DNA from 2 places in the Rhizomicrobium palustre genome. Region 1 is predicted to be linked to the other one. Evidence: riboswitches for the same ligand, from Rfam matches in the RefSeq annotation. Region 1 holds a riboswitch; the other holds the start of a gene.
The links. Region 1 has a riboswitch for glycine ahead of FHS83_RS02115 (TonB-dependent receptor domain-containing protein). Riboswitches for the same ligand answer to the same signal wherever they lie in the genome.
Positions count from the first base shown of each region.

Region 2: another riboswitch for glycine. It lies ahead of gcvT (glycine cleavage system aminomethyltransferase GcvT); the one in region 1 lies ahead of FHS83_RS02115 (TonB-dependent receptor domain-containing protein).

Region 1 is NZ_JAASRM010000001.1:478,809-488,090, forward strand. Features, by position in the region: gene FHS83_RS02095 (HlyD family secretion protein) at 1-481, shown strand, start outside; gene FHS83_RS02100 (DHA2 family efflux MFS transporter permease subunit) at 493-2,040, shown strand; gene FHS83_RS02105 (universal stress protein) at 2,064-2,918, shown strand; gene FHS83_RS02110 (TetR/AcrR family transcriptional regulator) at 2,941-3,624, shown strand; gene FHS83_RS02115 (TonB-dependent receptor domain-containing protein) at 3,679-6,534, opposite strand; glycine riboswitch at 6,839-6,924, opposite strand; gene FHS83_RS02120 (M14 family metallopeptidase) at 7,278-8,378, opposite strand; gene FHS83_RS02125 (S41 family peptidase) at 8,391-9,282, opposite strand, start outside.
Region 2 is NZ_JAASRM010000001.1:3,034,671-3,043,952, forward strand. Features, by position in the region: gene FHS83_RS19805 (EAL domain-containing protein) at 1-1,322, shown strand, start outside; gene FHS83_RS13445 (YqgE/AlgH family protein) at 1,326-1,913, opposite strand; gene FHS83_RS13450 (peroxiredoxin) at 2,008-2,490, shown strand; gene rnhA (ribonuclease HI) at 2,608-3,030, opposite strand; gene thrB (homoserine kinase) at 3,036-3,995, opposite strand; gene FHS83_RS13465 (hypothetical protein) at 4,504-5,073, shown strand; gene argS (arginine--tRNA ligase) at 5,070-6,833, shown strand; glycine riboswitch at 7,370-7,482, shown strand; gene gcvT (glycine cleavage system aminomethyltransferase GcvT) at 7,532-8,650, shown strand; gene gcvH (glycine cleavage system protein GcvH) at 8,654-9,028, shown strand; gene gcvPA (aminomethyl-transferring glycine dehydrogenase subunit GcvPA) at 9,032-9,282, shown strand, end outside.

The DNA.
Region 1 (9,282 bases):
CACCTCGGTCGAAAAACACCCCGAAGTTCTGGCAGCGAAAGCGGCGCTTGATACCGCGCAGCTGAATTACGAGCGCACCATCATTCGCGCGCCCGTTTCCGGCATTGTCGCCCAGCGCAATGTCCAGATCGGCCAGATGATCCAGGCGGGGCGCCCGGTGATGACCGTGGTGCCCGTCGCCGATGTCTATGTCGATGCCAATTACAAGGAAGACCAGCTCGCCAAAGTGCGCCCCGGTCAGAATGCAGAATTGGAATCCGACATTTATGGCTCGTCGGTGAAATTCCGCGGCACGGTGATCGGCCTTGGCGGCGGCACGGGCGCGGCCTTCTCCCTCATTCCTGCACAGAACGCCACCGGCAACTGGATCAAGGTCGTGCAACGCGTGCCGGTGCGCATCGCGCTCGATCCCGAAGACCTCAAGGCGCATCCGCTGCGGGTCGGACTTTCCATGCAAGCCACCATCGACGTCTCCAAGTAATAGGTATTGTCGTGAGCAGTGCGGCTATCGCTATCGGGACACCTAAGCGCGAACTCAGCGGCATGGAAGTTGCCGCCATCGTGCTTGTCCTTTCCATGGGCAACTTCCTGGCGGTGCTGGACACCACCATTGCCAACGTTCTGGTGCCCGATATCGCGGGCAGCCTTGCGGTTTCCTCGAGCAACGGCACCTGGGTGACGACCGCCTATGCCGTTGCCGAAGCCATCATGGTGCCGCTGACCGGCTGGCTGGCAGGCCGTTTCGGACCGGTGAAGGTGTTCGTGGCCGGGATTTTCGGCTTCGGCATCTTCTCGCTTCTCTGCGGCCTTGCCACCTCGCTCGGCATGCTGATCGCCTTCCGCGTGGCGCTGGGCATTTGCGGCGGGCCGCTGATCCCGATTTCGCAGACCCTGCTGTTGAAGATCGTTCCCGAAAAAAATCGTGTCGCCGCGCTGGCGGCCTGGTCGATGGGCACCGTGCTGGCACCAGTGGCCGGCCCGGTTCTCGGCGGGTTGATCTCGGATCATTGGGGCTGGCAGTGGGCCTTCCACTTCAAGCTGCCGCTCGCCTTCCTGATCGGCTTTGTGGCGTGGCGCGTGCTTTCCCAACACGAGCAGGCGACGGAAAAAGCGAAAGTGGATTATGTCGGTCTTGGCTTCCTGGTGCTGTGGGTTGGCGCCTTGCAAATCATGCTGGGCAACGGCCAGGACCAGGACTGGTTCAACTCCTCCATGATCGTGGAACTGCTCATTGTCACGGTGATCGGCTTCCTCGCCTTCGTGATCTGGGAGACCACCGATAAGCGCCCAGTCGTGGCCCTTAACGTCTTCTCCAACCGCATCTTCTCGGTGACCATGATGGTGACGGCGCTGGCCTTCGGCGCGATGTTCGGCACCATTGTGCTGGTGCCGCTGTGGCTGCAAACCGCGATGGGCTATACCGCCACCTGGGCCGGGTATAACGCCGCCCTGTCGGGTGTCACCATGGTGGGCTTTGCACCTATCGCCACCAATCTTATGACCAAGATCGGCCCACGCGCCGTGGCCTGTATTGGCCTTCTTATCACCGCCGTTTCGTCCACGATGCGCGTCAGCTACAACGACCAGATCACCTTCTGGCAGCTGATGTGGCCACAGCTCGTCTTCGGCGCTGGCATGATCATGACCATGATCCCCTTGATGGACATGTCCACCATCGCGCTGAAGGAGAAAGACATCGCCTCGGGTGCCGGACAGTTCAACTTCATCCGAACCCTTTCGGGTGCGATTGCGACCGCTGCCGTGGTGGCGCTGTGGAACAACCTGATCCCCTCAAGCCATGCCAATCTCTCCGCAGTGCTGCACAATCCGCAAGGCTTCATGGATATGGCCGAGAACGCGGGAATGGGCACGGAGACCGCACGCGGCGTCCTTAACCAGATCGTCAATGGACAAAGCGTGATGCAGGCCACCAACAACACCTTCCTGATGCTGGCCGGGCTCAATCTTCTCGCGGCGGCCGCCGTATGGCTGGCGCCCAAACCACCGGAACGTACTGGCGAAAAGCCGATGATGCACTGAAGACTAGAACAAGGAATAGGAATATGCCCCAGGAACAATCGACGCTGATGGTCAATCTGAGCTGCAACGGTGACGACGCCGATCTGCTGGCGATTACCGGCGCGCTGGCGCTGCAGATGAATGCCGCAGTAATCGGTGCGGCGGTCTATGAGCTGGCAACCGATGTCGCGGTGACTGTCGCCGGGATGGGCGGCCTTTCCAGCCCGCAACAGCTCATCGACGATGAGCGCGAGCACGCCGAGAAGCGCATCGCCAAGGCCAAGGCCGCGTTCTTTGAGGCGCTCAACGGCAAGGCCGATCCCTTGGAGTGGCGTTCCAAGGTGACCCACGCCTCTGCCACCGACTGGCTGGCAAAGAACGCCCGCGCGGCAGATATCGTCATCACCCACCCCTTCGCGGATGGTTCCTATGCCAGCATGTATCGCCGCGCCAACCCGGGCGATCTGATCATGAATTTGGGGCGCCCGGAATTGCTTCTGCCGCGCGGACTCAAATCGCTCGATCTTAGTACGGTGCTGGTGGCTTGGCGGGACAGCCGCGAAAGCCGCCTAGCCATTTCATCGGCCCTGCCTCTTCTGAGGCTCGCCGGACGCGTGATCGTCGCCGAGATTGTTCCGCCTGGTGCCGCGCCAAAGGCGCAAAGCAATGTCGATGATGTGTGCCAGTGGCTACGCCGCAAAGCCATCAAAGCTGAAGGCCATGTCGAAATCGCCAACGCCACAGACGCACAGGAGATAGCCGCCCTGATCGGCAGCTCAGCCTGCGGACTTATCGTGGCAGGCGCTTATGGCCACTCGCGCATGCGGGAATGGACGCTGGGCGGTGTCACCCACGATCTTCTTCTGCATCCTCGCTGTGCCACGCTGATCGCGCATTAACTCTTCTAGATTCGAGGCTCCCATGACCATGCAAATCCTTCCCACCACCTCCACCATTCCCATGCCTGCCGAAACTGCTCCGCAGCAGAAATGGCGCCGCCGCAAACACGCCCGCCCGGAGGAAATCTCCAAGGCAGCGCTGACCATCTTCGCGCAAAAAGGCTATGCCGCCGCCACCATGGCCGATATTGCCGCGCTGGCCGGCATCACCAAGGGCACGATCTATCTTTACTTCCGCAACAAGGAAGATCTCTTCAACGCGCTGGTGCGTGAGCATATCGCCGACAAGCTCGCCGAAAAATTCAATAGCCTTGAAGACGATGGCGATGATGTCGTGCGAGCCATCACCCACTGCTTTGATGTGGTGACCGAGATGGTATTGACCGATGAAGCGCTCGCCCTCGGGCGCATCATTACCGCTGAAGCGCGCAACTTCCCCGAATTGGCGCAGTTCTGGCGTACAGAGGTGATCGACCGGCTCTTGTCGCGCATCACCACGCTGATGCAGCGCGGGGCCGAGGCGGGCGTGATTACGGCGGTTCAGCCGGAAGCAGCTGCCCTGCTCTGCCTAGCACCAGCCCTGCAGTCGCTGATATGGCGTTCGACTTTCGATTTTGCAGAACGCGAATGCCCGGATCCCCGAAGCCTGATGGGCCAGCAGCGCGCCATTATCCTGCAAGGGCTGCAAGGCGGCGGACGTGCCTGACAGAAGCTGAATGAAAATGGGGGCGGCCTTTTGAGCCGCCCCTTTTTTATTGGCTTAGAACTGATTGATGATCGTCAAGCCGAAGGTCGTTCCGAGGTTCGGATAGATCGACGCGCCATAAATGCCCTGGTGGATATTGTTGCCGCGGGTCGGCGGCAGGGTATTGAAGATGTTGTCGACATTGAAGCGGATATCGAGGTCGCTGGAATAGGCGTAGTCCAGCGAGATATCGTTGAACACCTTGGCACCCGTATTCGGCATGTCATAGGCGTCCGGCGGCGGCGGGGCCGCGCTGGACATGCTGCCTTCGATGAAGGTGCTGCCGATGAAATGCGCGCGCCAGGTGAAGGAGAAATTGTCGAGTGTATAGGTCGCGCTGCCGAGCATATTCCACTTCGGCACGCCCAAGGTCCCTTCGAGCTTAAGCTCGGTGGCGGGGTTCTTGGCATCGGTAAGCTGACGCAGCTTATCGAGATAGGTCGCCGTCAGGCCCAAAGACAGACGGCCCGGCGCCGACGAGTAGATATCGGCCAGATCGAAATTATAGTTGGCATTGAAGTCAAAGCCGCTGGTGGAGAGACGGCCGACATTAAGCTGGGTCGCCGCAACATTGGTGATGGTGTGGTTCGCGGCGCGGGTGATCTGGGCACAATAGACATTGCCCGTAACCGGTCCCGGAAGATCGACGCAGTTATTAAGCAGCGACTGGATCGGGATGGTGCCAATGGCATCGCTGATCTTGATGTTGAAATAGTCCAGCGTAGCGGTGAAACCGGGCAGGAAATCCGGCGTGAAGGCCGCGCCCAAAGTCCAGGTGTTGGAAGTTTCCGGCTTCAGCGCAGGATTGCCGCCCACGGTGCCCGGAAGCGTCGCGCCATTCTGCGGCGAGACGTAACCGGCCGGAACGCCCAGCGCGGCGCAATTGGCCGCGCGATTGGCCGATTGGTTGATCACGCTGGTATCGCAAGGATCCTGCGCGAAGGTGAAGTTCTGATTCACCGGCGAGAAAAGCTCGGTGATATTTGGCGCACGCACCGAGAGCGAACGCATAGCGCGGAAGCGCAAGGAGGAAATCGGGCTATACGTACCGCCCGCATTCCACGACAGATGCCCGCCGTTATTATTGTAGCTGGAATAGCGGATGGCGCCCTGCACCGTCAGGTCGTTAACCAGGAACAGGTCTTTGACGATCGGCACGCGCACTTCACCATAGCCTTCGGACACGCCGACATGGCCGGACACCGGGCTTTCGCGCGGATAGTTAATGTCGGTAGTCTGCAGTGTCCAGGATGGCTGGGTGCGCCCGCTATCCTGACGGAACTCGACACCGATGGCAGTATCCACCGTGCCCGCAGGCAGGGTGAAGAGCGAGCCCGTCAAGCTCGCGCCCGCATCGAGCTGGCGAGTCGAGGATTGATAGATGTCGTTTGCGCGAACCCAATCGACGGCTGCGGGGTTGGCATTGCCGACGCCGAATTCATTGAGCGGCAAACAACCCGCGGCACGCGCGGTGGCGCTGCGGCAAGCGGGTGCGCCATTCAGCATCACCACATCAATGGCCTGATTATAGCGCGTGAAATCGCGACCATTGAGCAGGCGGGTGGATTGGATGTTATCGCCGTATGAGCCGTAAAGCTGATAGGACCAGTCCGAGAAGACTTTGCCTTCGATGCCGAAGGTATAGCTCTGCATATTGCGATCGGCCTTGGAGGTACGCTGGCCGAAATTATCGTCATTGGTCCAGAACTGGGTGCTGGTCACGCCCGCGTTGGTCATCAGCGAGACGACCGAGGCCGGCAGATAGGGATTGTCGATGGAGAAGACCGGATTGGCCCCGCCCGCGAACGGGCTTTCCGGAGGCTGCCAGGACGAGGTCACCTTGGTTTTGACATAGCGGCCCGAGAAGAAGAAATCGACGTTATCGGCGACGTGATAGGTGAATTTCGACATCAGCGCGAAACGTTCGAGTGGCAGAGAGAGATTGTCGTACTGCTCGTAGAAGCCGCCATCGCCGCCGATCGAGCGGCCGTTCATATTGCCGATGGCGCCATTGTTATAAGGCGTAACGCCTTTGGCATCGCCGGTGAAATTATAACAGCTGGAAAGGCAGAAATAGCCATTCGCCGACGCGCCATTGAAGCGGATGTTGGGGCGCTGGATGTTGTTCGGAATGCCGTCATTATTACCGGTGTTGGCGGGGTTGCGGATATAATTGAAGCCGCTGACACCATAATCGCGCGCCGTGGCCTTGACGCCATTGGTGCGGTCGTAAAGGAAATCCATCACCAAATTGCCGCGGTTCTGCGCGACATTAGTGCCCATAGTCACTTCCGCGCCCAAGGTGGCGCCATCGCCATAAGCGGTGATGCCGCTATGCAGACGGGCTTGGAAACCTTCGAAGTCCTTTTTCAGGATGACGTTGACCACGCCGCTGACCGCATCGGCGCCATAGACCGCCGAGGTGCCGCCGGTGACGATTTCAACGCGATCCACCAGCGCCGCCGGAATGGTGTTCAAATCGATAGCAGCCGAGCCCGGGGTCGCCGCGACCTGGCGATGCCCATCAACCAGGGTGAGCGTGCGGTTGACGCCAAGATTGCGCAAGCTGATAAGATTAAGGCCGACATTGGTGGCCTGGCCTTGACTGTTGGAGCCGTTGAGGCCGTTACCGATGACCGGCATCTGACGCAGGAGCGAGGAGATGTTCTCGACACCCGCCGCTTCGATATCGGTCGAGATCACGCTCGACACTGGGACCGGCGAAGACAAATTCGTCTGCACCAGGCGCGAGCCGGTGATGACCACACTCTCCACCTGGCTCGATGTATCGGCCGTGTTGGCGACCGCGCTGCCCATAGAGACAAGCACCATAAGGCCAGTTGTGGAAAGCAATCGTGTTCTATACTGCATATTATTCCCCCGTAGAGTACGAGTTTCCGTACCTGGCCGAGGTGCATACCGCACCGCCGGACAGTTCTGAGCCGCGCGCCATCAGGCAATACGGCACCGGTGCCCTCCGATGATGGAGAGCCTGATTTCGTTATCTTGACCGCAGACGTGCTGCGCGAAGGTTCAGGGTTTTCTGTTTGCCATATGCGCCTTTCTTCCTGAGCTATCGCTCATTGGGGCGCCTCATCTGTCTTTTTGCCTGAGAGTATGACCCCGTCGGCGGACCCCAAAAGGCTTGCACCCGGGATCTCTTTCCAGATTGTACTAAACCTGTACGGTTCTTTTGCCTGAGAGTTTCCGAGGCGGTTGCTCCTTCGGCGCTGGCGAACCAATCTCTCCCATACAGGTCAAATTTGGTAAGCCAACTGCACCATCGCTGAAAGATGCTGTCAACGGAGCGAGCGCGCGAGCAATGGTGATGCTTCGTGCAGTTCTGCAGCTGCACCTGCACACGCAAAAGGCATGCACGAATTCATCTCAGCCGAATACAGTATTTACGGCGAGGGCTGTGCCTGAAGGAGATGCAGTGATCTGTCTCAGCGATGTGAAAAAATTTTCTTACATGCATGTGACTGCATTCGATTTCTGCAGGGATAAGTTGATGCGCACGCAAAGCTCCTCTTCCGGTAGGAAGCCTGGCGCAGCAACGCACCATCATCACCGCATGCGCGATTTGTATGTACTGCGTCTATTTCAGGAAACCACTAGCCGAAAATGGCCGCAATGGCTGCGAGGCTATCGTGCCCGAGACGCATCGCGCCTTCATGCGACCAGCACGGCGCAGCAGCGGGGATCTCCTCCGCATCCTTGAAGGGCATCTCCAGCGTGAGCCCGACCGCATCAAAACGCCTGCCTATGGCTCTGGCGCACATACCCGGCGCGCCACTTCCCGCATAACTCGCATCATACCCAACAGCAACCTGGAAGGCCGGATTCTCCTTCAGCAGCGCGGCGTTGAAACGCGCGAGGCCCGCACTGCGTTCAGGCGAGGCTTCAGGATCACCATCGGTGAAGATATGAGGAATGGTTTCGTCGCCATGCACATCGACCAACGCCGCGCAACCCATCTCCTCCATCGCGCGCAGAATGGCGGCAATCTCCGGCGCCAGGACCGGATCGGGCTGCGCCCATTGCCGGTTGAGGTCGAGCCCAGACGCGCTGCCGCGCAGATGCCCGCGCACCGCCCCGTCGATATTCGCGAGCGGCACGATATGGAAGCTCATTTCGCGCAGGAGTTTTTGCGCCAAAGGATCGGCGGAAACGAGGCGGCGCAGGAAACCCTCCACCCACCAACTCGCCATGGTTTCGCCCGGGTGCTGGCGGGCGACGATCCATACCGGTGTTTCGCCCTGCCCGAGGCTGACGCAATGGATCGGCCGGTCTTCATGGGATTTGCCGAGAACACGCAACGATGCGCCTGCCCCGCGTGCATCTTCCAGCAACGCCTCCAGGCGCGCCACTGTATAGGGGACAAAATAGGCAAACCAAAGAGTTTCGCTTTGCGCGGTGTAACGGATGACGAGCGCGCCGTCTTCATAGCGCGTGGTGGCGCGTAGCCAGGCCTCGCCATCCTCACTGACAAAAGCGCGATAGCCCGGCCAGCCTTCAGAATAGGTCGTCGCATGCGCGTTGCGGATGGTGAGTACCCGTTCCTGCCCCGCACCGCCGGTGAGCTTCACATAGAACCATTGCGACCAGGGCGCGTCCTTGTCTTTGGCAATCTCGATCTCGGCCCCGTTGGGCGTGAGGGCGATGAGCTTGCCATTACCGCCTTCGAAATCGCTGGAGAGGTGAAGCGCTTGCATATCGGGCGATCCTTACGGCTTAGGCGGAACAGGTTTGGGCGGCTGCAGCGTGCCGGGATGACCTTTGATGCGGGACTGCAAATCCTTCACCGCGGTTTCGAGCTGCGCGTCACGGCCATCCATCAGATAGGGCTGGTCGTTATCGACTTCGATATCCGGCGAGACGCCCTCGCCTTCCACGATCCATTCGCCATTGGGACCGGCGAGCGCATATTGCGGCACATAGATGGTGCCGCCATCAATTAGCGAGCCGGTATCGCCAATGCCGATCACCCCGCCCCAGGTGCGCTTACCGATCAAGCGGCCACGCCCGGTCTGCTTGAAGGTCCAGGACATGGTATCGCCATCGGACATGGTGGTTTCATTGGCGAGCATATCGATCTCGCCCGTGAAGGCCTGGGTATAGCCGCCCCAAGGATAGGTCTGCGGGATTTGCAGGCCCATGATGTAGCCGCGCGTATAGGCCTGGCGGATCAGACGCTCCAACACGATACGCGAGACCTGACCGCCCTGATTGCCGCGAATATCGACAATGATGCCGTCTTTGCGGATCTGGCCGAACCAATCCTTGACGAATTCGCGAAGCCCGGTCGGCCCCATATCGGCAAGATGCACATAGCCGATGGTGCCGCCCGAAAGCTTATCCACCGTGCGCCGCGCGATGGCACTGCGCTCAAACCGCATCAGCGCCGCTTCATTGGAAAGCGTTTTAATGCGGATTTTCCTGGTTTTTCCGGCCGCATCACCGACCAGGATCTCCACCGTGCGTTCGGCCTTGCCTGCCAACAAGGTGTAAGGATTGACCTCCGCACCAACCGGCTGACCATCAATGGCGAGAAGGGCTTCGCGAGCCTTCACCTCTGTGCCAAACGCCGTGAGCGGCGAGCGATAGGTCGGATCGGCG
Region 2 (9,282 bases), 2.6 Mb from region 1:
CCCGCAAAGAAGCCGAGGTCGAGATGATCGACCGTTCGGTGCGCGATCCCTTGACCGGGCTCGGCAACCGCGTCGCGCTGATGGAAGAGCTCGACGGTCTCGGCGCCATGCTGCGCAATGCGGTCTTCGCGGTGCTTGATATCGACCGCTTCAAATCCATTCATGCGAGCCTTGGCGATGAGGGCGGCGATGCCGTGCTGTTGCAGGTCGCCGAACGCCTGACCGCGCATTTCCATGGCTTTGCCGATATTTTCCGCGTCGGCGGGGATTCCTTCGCGGTGCTGTTCCCCCAGACTCCGGAAAAGCCCGAACAGATCGGCTCCGCGCTGGTGCAGCTCTGCGAAGGCGCGCTGCATATTGATGGCCGCAATGTTTTCGCCCCAGCCAGCATCGGTGTCGCCCTTGGCAAACAGGCGCGCGATTCCATCGATCTCATCAAGAACGCAGAACTTGCGCTGCTCGAAGCCAAGCGGGCAGGCGGTGGCAGCTCGCGTGTTTATGTGCCGGAAATGGAAGCCGTCGCCCCGAAGGATACGGTGGCGCTGGATTCCGAATTGCGCAATGCGCTTGATCGCGGCGAGATCGAAGTCTTCTATCAGCCCATCGTGCGGCTGACGGATCGCAGCGTTGCCGGGTTCGAGGCGCTTCTGCGCTGGCGCCATCCCGCCAAGGGGCTGGTCGCGCCTGCCGATTTCATCGCCCATAGCGAGGAGACCGGCACTATCGTGGCGCTTGGGCAATTGGCGCTCGAACGCGCGGCGGCCGATCTTTCCGGTTGGCAGCGCTATTTCCCTTTGCCTGAGCCGTTATTCGTCAGCGTCAATCTCTCGCGCCGTCAGTTACGCGAAGCGGGTCTCATTAACCGCTTGTCGGAGCTGCTTTCGAGCGCCAGCGTGGCACCGGGCTCCTTGCGGCTCGAGATCACCGAATCCTCTATCGCCAGCGATGAGGATGTGAAGCGCCTTGCGCTCAGCATCAAGGAATTGGGTGCGGGCCTCGCCATCGATGATTTCGGCACCGGCCAATCGAGCCTGTCGCAGCTTGCCGATCTGCCCTTTGACACCGTGAAGATCGACAAGAGCTTCCTGTCTGCGGGTGCCAACACGGATGGCGATGTCGTCCTCACCTCGATGGTGCAAATGGTGCACGAGCTGAAGCGCGGCGTGATTGTGGAAGGGGTGGAGACCGAGGCCGATGCCGCGCGTCTCGCCGAATTGGGCTGCGAATACGCGCAAGGCTTCCTCTTCTCGGAAGCCGTCACTGCCCAGGATGCGATGACCTATATCGCCCGCACCTTCCGGTCGCCGAGCACGGTGGGGTAGGGCTTAAGCCCGCCCCGCCTCGCCCGAAAACCCGGAAATATCGGCGCCGAGTTTGGCGATGGCGGTTTCCCAAATCGCCTCATGGCCGGTTTCGAACACCAGCTTGGGATCAGCGTCGCAATGAATCCAGCCATTGGCGAGGATTTCGTTTTCGATCTGGCCGGGGCTCCAGCCTGCATAGCCAAGCGCGAGCAGGGATTTTGACGGGCCGGAGCCGTCTGCAATCGCCTGTAAGATATCTGTGGTGGCGGTCAGGGCGATATCGGAGGTGATGGTGAGCGTGTCCTCCTCGGTGCCGTAATCGGCGCTGTGCAGGACAAAGCCGCGCCCCATATTCACCGGCCCGCCAAACAGGATCGGCATGGCGGCGAGACCGGGCGAAACCGGGATTTCGAACTTCTCCATCAACTCGCCAAAGGCCAGCCCCTCGATCGGTTTATTGACGATCAGCCCCATCGCGCCCTTAGCGGAATGGGCGCAAATGAAAATCACGCTTTTCTCGAATCGGGGATCAGGCATGCCCGGCATCGCGATAAGGAGCTTGCCTTCCAGGAAATTCTCGGCCGGTTCAGGAGAAATCGCACGCGTCATGCCTTTCAGGATAGCACAGCGGCTTCACCCGTGCACGGCGTTAGGTTACAACTCTTCTAAACAGACGCGTAATATCATCAGATTAGGAGTGACTATGACCATCGCAACCGGTGACAAGATTCCGTCGGCAACACTGATGGAGATGCGCGATGGGGCGCCGCGCGCGGTCAAAACCGAAGAGCTTTTCGGGGGCAAGAAAGTGGTGCTGTTCGGCCTGCCGGGCGCCTTCACCCCGACCTGCTCAGCCAAGCATCTGCCGGGCTTCATTCAATACGCCGAGGCCTTCCGCGAAAAGGGCGTCGACACCATCGCCTGCCTCTCGGTGAATGACGCTTTTGTGATGGGCGCTTGGGGCAACTCGGTGGGGGCGGGCGACAAGGTGCTGATGCTCGCCGATGGTAACGGCGATTTCACCAAGGAACTCGGCCTGGAGATGGACGCCACCAAATACGGCATGGGTTCGCGCTGCCAGCGTTTTGCCATGGTGGTGGAAGACGGCGTGGTAAAGAAACTGAACGTCGAAGAACCCGGCGCCTTCCAGGTCTCTGCCGCGGAATATGTGCTGAAGCAGGTGTGAGGCTAGCGCCGCACGCTCCCTAAAACGTCATGGCCGGGCTCGACCCGGCCATCCATTTTTGGCGATGTCCGTTTTCTGGATGGCCGGCTCGGTGGCCGGCCATGACGGATGAAGTGTTTACGGCACCGCGCCACGGGCGAGGGCATCGACGCGTTCGTTCTCGGGGTGGCCGGCATGGCCTTTCACCCAGCGCCAGGTGATCTTGTGGGGGAAGGTGGCGGCATCGAGCGCGCGCCATAAATCTTCGTTCTTCACCGGCTTCTTATCGGCGGTTTTCCAGCCGTTTTTCTTCCAGTTGATGATCCACTTGGTGACCCCGTCCATGACATAGCGGGAGTCCGTATAAAGCGTGATTTCTGAGGGCTTTTTCACCGCCTCCAGCGCCTTGATCGCCGCCATCAACTCCATGCGGTTGTTGGTAGTGGCCTTCTCGCCGCCGAAGAGTTCCTTTTCATGTTCGCCCGCGCGCAGGATTGCCGCCCAGCCGCCGGGGCCTGGATTGCCCGTACAGGCACCGTCCGTGAAGATTTCGATTTGCATGGCGCCTACAAACCATATTCGCTGCTGCTGCGCACCTTCTTATGAAAGCGCAAGCGGCGGGAATATTCGCGCGGGTCTTTGGGCCGAACGAGGGCGTTGGGATCGTGGTTCAGCCAATCGTAAAGCCGGGTCAGGAGGAAGCGCAGTGCCGCGCCGCGCGCCAGGATGGGCAGGGCTTCGCGTTCTTCCTTGGTGAGTTCGCGCCCTTTGCAATAGGCCGCGATCAGGCTCTTGGATTTGGTGACGTTGAAGGCGACATCTGGCTCGAAACACCAGGCGTTCAGCATCACCGCAAGGTCATAGGCATACGCATCGTTGCAGGCGAAATAGAAATCGATCAGCCCCGAGACCTGGCCATTCATGAAAAGCACGTTGTCGGGGAAGAGGTCAGCATGGATCACACCTTGCGGCAGACCCACCGGCCAGTTCGCGGTGATTTCGTCATGCGCGGTGCGGATCAACTCGCCGAGCCCTTGCTCGACTTCATCGGCCCGGGGAAGGCAGGCCTCCACCAGTTCCCGCCAGCCATCATAGCTGAGGGCGTTCTTGCGCTTTAACGCGAAGCCTTTTCCGGCCTCGTGCAGCTTCGCGAGCGCCGCACCCGCCGCCGCGCAATGGGCGCCGTCCGGCTTTCGAAGCGAGAGCCCGTTCAAGAAGGTAAAGAGCGCCGCCGTCCGCCCCGAAAGGCGCGAGGATTGCGCCCCTTCGAGACTTCGAACAGGCAGAGGACAGGCGATGCCATTGGCCGAAAGATGCTCCAACAGCCCCAGGAAAAAGGGCAGGTCTTCCACCTTCACCCGCTTCTCGTAGAGCGTGAGAATGAAGCCGCCTTTGGTGGTCTGGAGGAAATAGTTCGAGTTCTCCACGCCCTCGGCGATCCCCTTAAAGGTCAGGGGCGCGCCGATGTCGTATCCGGCGAGAAAACTCTCGAGTTCTTCAAAAGAGACATCAGTGTAAACAGCCATCCCCAATACCTTGCCAGGGAGTTCGGCGAGTTGAAAGTGTTTCCGTGTTGGAGGGCTGGTTACCTATTCCACCTCCGTCATGGCCGGGCTCCGACCCGGCCATCCAGATGAAGGTGAAACCTGCCAATCCTTGGTAGGTTGTGCGCGTCGGCATGGATGGCCGGGTCGGAGCCCGGCCATGACGGTTTAGGGTGGTGATGGATTCACCATCTCTCAGCTAATGAAATGCCGCCGGTTACAGATATTTCAGGCTGGCCCCAAAACGGCGGTTTTTGCGACGCGATTGGCAAAACCTAAGGCCGATGCGGCTTTAGCGCGGGCCGCAGCGCTTGGCTTGCCGGGCGGCGTTGGGTAGAGTTCCGCCCTTCCTGCGGCCAATCAACCGCAAGTCGCGTGGGGCTGCTGAAAGGCGCGCCGCCGGCAAACATGGGTCGCGCGGGAGGGAATCTCACTGTATACACGCCCGCGGCATCACCTTTTTCGAGCCCCAACCCTTTTCGAGCAAACGATGAAAAGCACGAAGCTTGTTCGCCTCTTTACCGTTTCGGCCCTTGCTGTGGTCACGCTCTCGGGCTGTGAGACTTGGCAGAAGGCGGTCAATTACGTGCGCGCGGACAACCAGAATGTCTGCCCCGACGCCCAGATCCTGGCGAACACCTCGGTGATCCCGGTCTATGACCCGGCCAAGGGGGCTGACCCCTCCAATATCGTCTACACGATGCAGATGACCGGGATTAAGACGCGCTGCGATTATTCCAAGCGGGACAACACCACCGACGTCAATCTGCGCATCGCCTATAAGGCGACCCGGGCGCCGGGTGGCGAGGCAGCGCATTTCAAGGCGCCGTACTACGTGGCGGTGACGACGGACGGCAATATCGTCGACAAGCAGGTTCACTGGCTGGAATTCGATTTCCCGCAGAGTGCCGCTGTCGTCACGGGCGAAGAATATATGGACAGCGTGGTGATCAAGGTCGCCCCGCAAAAACGCTCCTTTGAATATCACGTGCTGACGGGCTTTCAGCTCACCCAAGCCCAAATCGAATACAACAAAAAGATGGGACAATATCTGCCATGACTTCGCTTTCCCGGGAGCTTTCGGCAATCGCGGGCCGCGCGTTTGCTGATGAGGGTCTTTCCGCGGAATTCGGCCTGGTCAAACCTTCCGACCGTCCCGATCTTTCCCAGTTTCAATGCAATGGTGCGCTGGCTGCTGCCAAGAAGGGCGGCGGAAATCCGCGCATGCTGGCGCAGAAGGTGGTTGATAAGCTGAAGGCGACCTCGATCTTCGCCAAGCTCGAGATTGCAGGCCCCGGCTTCATCAATATCGATCTCACCGACACCGCGCTCGATGCGCGCGCCGCCGCTATGTCGAAGGATGCCCGTCTGGGTGCGCCGGAGACCGGCATCGGCAAGACGATGGTGATCGATTACGGCGGCCCGAATGTCGCCAAGCCCATGCATGTCGGTCATCTGCGTTCGGCGATCATCGGCGACAGTCTGAAACGGCTGTTCCGCGCCAATGGCTGGAAGGTCGTCGGCGACGTTCATCTCGGCGATTGGGGCCTGCAAATGGGCCAGCTGATCTCCGAAGTGGCCTTGCGCGGTATCGCGCCGATCTATTTCGACGAGGCTTTCACCGGCCCTTATCCGGAAGAATCGCCCGTCACCATGGATGATCTTGAGGTCCTCTATCCGGCAGCGTCAGCGGCCTGCAAAGCCGATGAAGCGCGGCTCGAACTGGCCCGCAAAGCCACCGCCGAATTGCAGGGCGGGCGTCCCGGTTATGTCGCGCTGTGGAAGCATTTCTTCGCGGTGTCCGAGAAGGGCCTCAAGCGCGAATATGCCAGCCTCGGCGTCGAGTTCGATCTTTGGAATGGCGAAGCCAGCGTCGATCCCATCATCCCGCCGATGGTCGAGGATTTGAAGGCGCGCGGTCTTGCGGAAGAAAGCCAAGGCGCGCTCGTCGTGCAGGTTGCCGAGCCCGGCGACAAAAAAGAAATGCCGCCGCTGATCCTTTTGAAGTCGGATGGCGCGGTACTCTACGGCACCACCGATCTGGCGACCATTGTCGATCGCGTGAAGGAGCTGGACCCGAACCTCATTCTCTATGTGGTCGATCAGCGCCAGCACGGCCATTTCGAGCAGGTTTTCCGCGCCGCCAAGAAGGCCGGTCTCGCGGGCAAGGCCGAGCTGGAACATGCCGGTTTCGGCACCATGAACGGCGCCGACGGCAAGCCCTTCAAGACCCGTGCGGGCGGGGTGATGAAGCTGTTCGATCTCATTGCCATGACCACCGAGGAGGCCAGGAAGCGTCTTACGGAAGCGGGCATCGGTGCCGATTATCCCGAAGCCGAGAAAGAAGACATCGCTCAGAAGGTGGGCGTGGCGGCGCTGAAATTCGCCGATCTCTCCAATTACCGCCTGACGGACTACATTTTCGACCTCGAGCGTTTCACCAAATTCGAGGGTAAGACCGGCCCGTATTTGCAGTACGCGGCGGTGCGCATCCGTTCGATCCTGCGCCGCGCGGCGGAAGAGGGGCTGATCGGTACCGCGCCGGTGATCCGCTCGCCGGAAGAGCGCGCGCTGATGTTGCAGATCCTGGCGCTTCCCGATGCGATGGAAGCCGCCGAGGAAAAGCGCGCCCCGAACATCCTCTGCGAGTATGTGTTCACGCTCGCCCAGGCCTTCAGCCGCTTTTACGCTGAACACCACGTCATGAGCGAGCATGACGAGGAAAAGCGCCTCTCGCGCCTCGGCCTTTGCGGCCTGACGCTGGAAACTCTGACCAAAGTCCTGGATTTGCTCGGGATCGAAGTTCCGGAGCGGATGTAAGTCCTGTTTCCCTCTCCCCTTGAGGGAGAGGGCACAAAATCTTGCACTTAGCCGAGTGCAAGATTGGCCGAGCCTATGCGATCCGAGGCTAAGTGCTAGATTTTGCGGGTGAGGGGTCACTATCGCGGCACTCACCCCTCACCTGAAAAATCATCGGGGTTAGCGCCGCGCCTCTTTGTTCCTTTCGACCAGTCATGCGGCGCGCCCCTAACCCCGTGATTTTTCTTCCTCTCCCTCAAGGGGAGTGGGGAACTGGCGAAGGGTGGGGGATAACTTTCCTGCCGCAAAAACAATCACTGCCTTCTCGTTGACACTCCATCCCCCCCTCGTGATACTTCCCCCCAACGCAAGGCCCCGCCGGGAGGCGCCGGTTTTGTGGTGAGCAAACGATCCCTCGCGGGAGACGTTTTCCTTCTGCCAAGGCAGACAGTTCCAGCCCTCGCGTTCTGCGAAGGCCGACTTGTCGGGCCGAAGCCGAAGGCGAAGGCCGAAGGAGCAACCGCCCCGGAAACTCTCAGGCAAAAGGACCGCGAAGGGGATGAACTTCTGGAAAGCAGATGCGCGTTCAGCGTGTCTCACCGAAGGGGTAACCCCGATCCGCCAAGCGGTCAGGGGGAAATCTCTCAGGTCCAATGACAGAGGGGCGCGGATTCCGCGAGGACGCGGAAGGCGCTCATCTCAAACGTCATTGGGCCTTTATGACCGACGCTGAAGCCTTACGCCGTACGCCGCTCTATGCATTGCATGTGGAGCTTGGCGCCAAACTCGTCCCCTTCGCGGGCTATGAAATGCCGGTGCAGTATCCGGCTGGTATCCTGAAAGAGCATCTGCACACCCGCGAGAAAGCCGGGCTGTTCGATGTCTCGCATATGGGCCAGGCCTTCCTGCATGGCGCCAATCCCGCCGCCGCGCTCGAGAAGCTGGCGCCGTCGGATTTCATTGGCCTCAAAGAAGGTCAGCAGCGCTATGGCCTGCTCCTCAATGCTGAAGGGGGCATCAAGGACGACTTCATGGCCTCGCGGCTGGCAGGCGAGAGCGCGATGTATCTCGTCGTCAACGCCTCCATGAAGGACAGCGACTTCGCCCATATCTCCCGCGAGCTGGCGGGCGAGGTGGCGCTGGAACAGCGTCCCGACCGTGCCCTTCTGGCCCTGCAAGGCCCGGCCGCGGGTGCGGTGCTGGAAAAGCTCTCGCCCGGCATCGACAGCCTGACCTTCATGCGCGTGCGCCGCGCCGTAGTGGCAGGTGTGGAGGCCATCGTCAGCCGCACCGGCTATACCGGCGAGGACGGCTTTGAAATCTCCGTCGGCGGCCAGGATGCCGAAAAGCTCGCCCGCGCGCTGCTCGCCGACCCGGATGTGATGCCGATCGGCCTCGGCGCCCGCGATTCCCTGCGCCTCGAAGCCGGTCTTTGCCTCTATGGCCATGACATCGACGAAACCACCGATCCCGCCGAAGCCAATCTCGTCTGGGCCATCGGCAAGCGCCGCAAGACCGAAAAGGGCTTCCCGGCTGCCGACAAGATCATGGAGCGGGTTCTTAACGGCACCGCCCGCAAGCGCGTCGGTATCCGCCCCGAAGGCCGCGCCCCGGCGCGCGAGGGCACCGAGATCGCCGATAAGACCGGCCGTATCATCGGCAAGATCACCTCGGGCGGCTTCGGCCCCAGCCTGAATGCCCCGGTCGCCATGGGCTATGTCGAGTCTGCCTTTGCTGCCGATGGCAGCGAGATCGACCTCATCGTCCGCGGCAAACCCGTCCCGGCCAAAGTGGCCCCCATGCCTTTCGTCCCCAACCGCTACAAGCGAGGAGCCTGACCCATGTCGAAGACCTATTACACGGACCAGCACGAATGGATCCGCGTCGAGGGTGATGAAGGCACCGTCGGCATCACCAGCCACGCCACCGAGCAGCTCGGTGACGTCGTGTTCGTGGAAGTCCCCTCTGTCGGCAAGACCGTCGCCAAGGGTGGCGAGGCCGCGGTGGTGGAAAGCGTCAAGGCGGCGAGCGAAGTCTATTCGCCGGTCTCCGGCACCGTCACGGCGGGCAACAACGACCTCGCCGATGATCCGGCGCGCGTCAATGCCGATCCGGAAGGCGAGGGCTGGTTCTTCAAGCTGAAGCTCTCCAACCCGGCCGAGCTCGATGGGCTGATGACCGCCGAGCAGTATCTCGATTTCGCGAAGGACCACTAATAGATGCGTTATCTGCCGCTGACTAAGGCCGACCGCGCCGCCATGCTCGAGACCATCGGGGTGGTGAGTGTGGACGCGCTTTTCAAGGATGTCCCCAAGGCCGCCGAGGTGCCGGTTTCGGCCTTCGATCTTCCGGATCATCAGGGCGAGCTGGCCGTCGAGCGCAAGCTTGCCGCCATGGCCGCCAAGAGCACGGCGTCGGGTGCGGTGCCGTCCTTCCTGGGCGCGGGTGCCTATAAGCACCACGTCCCGGC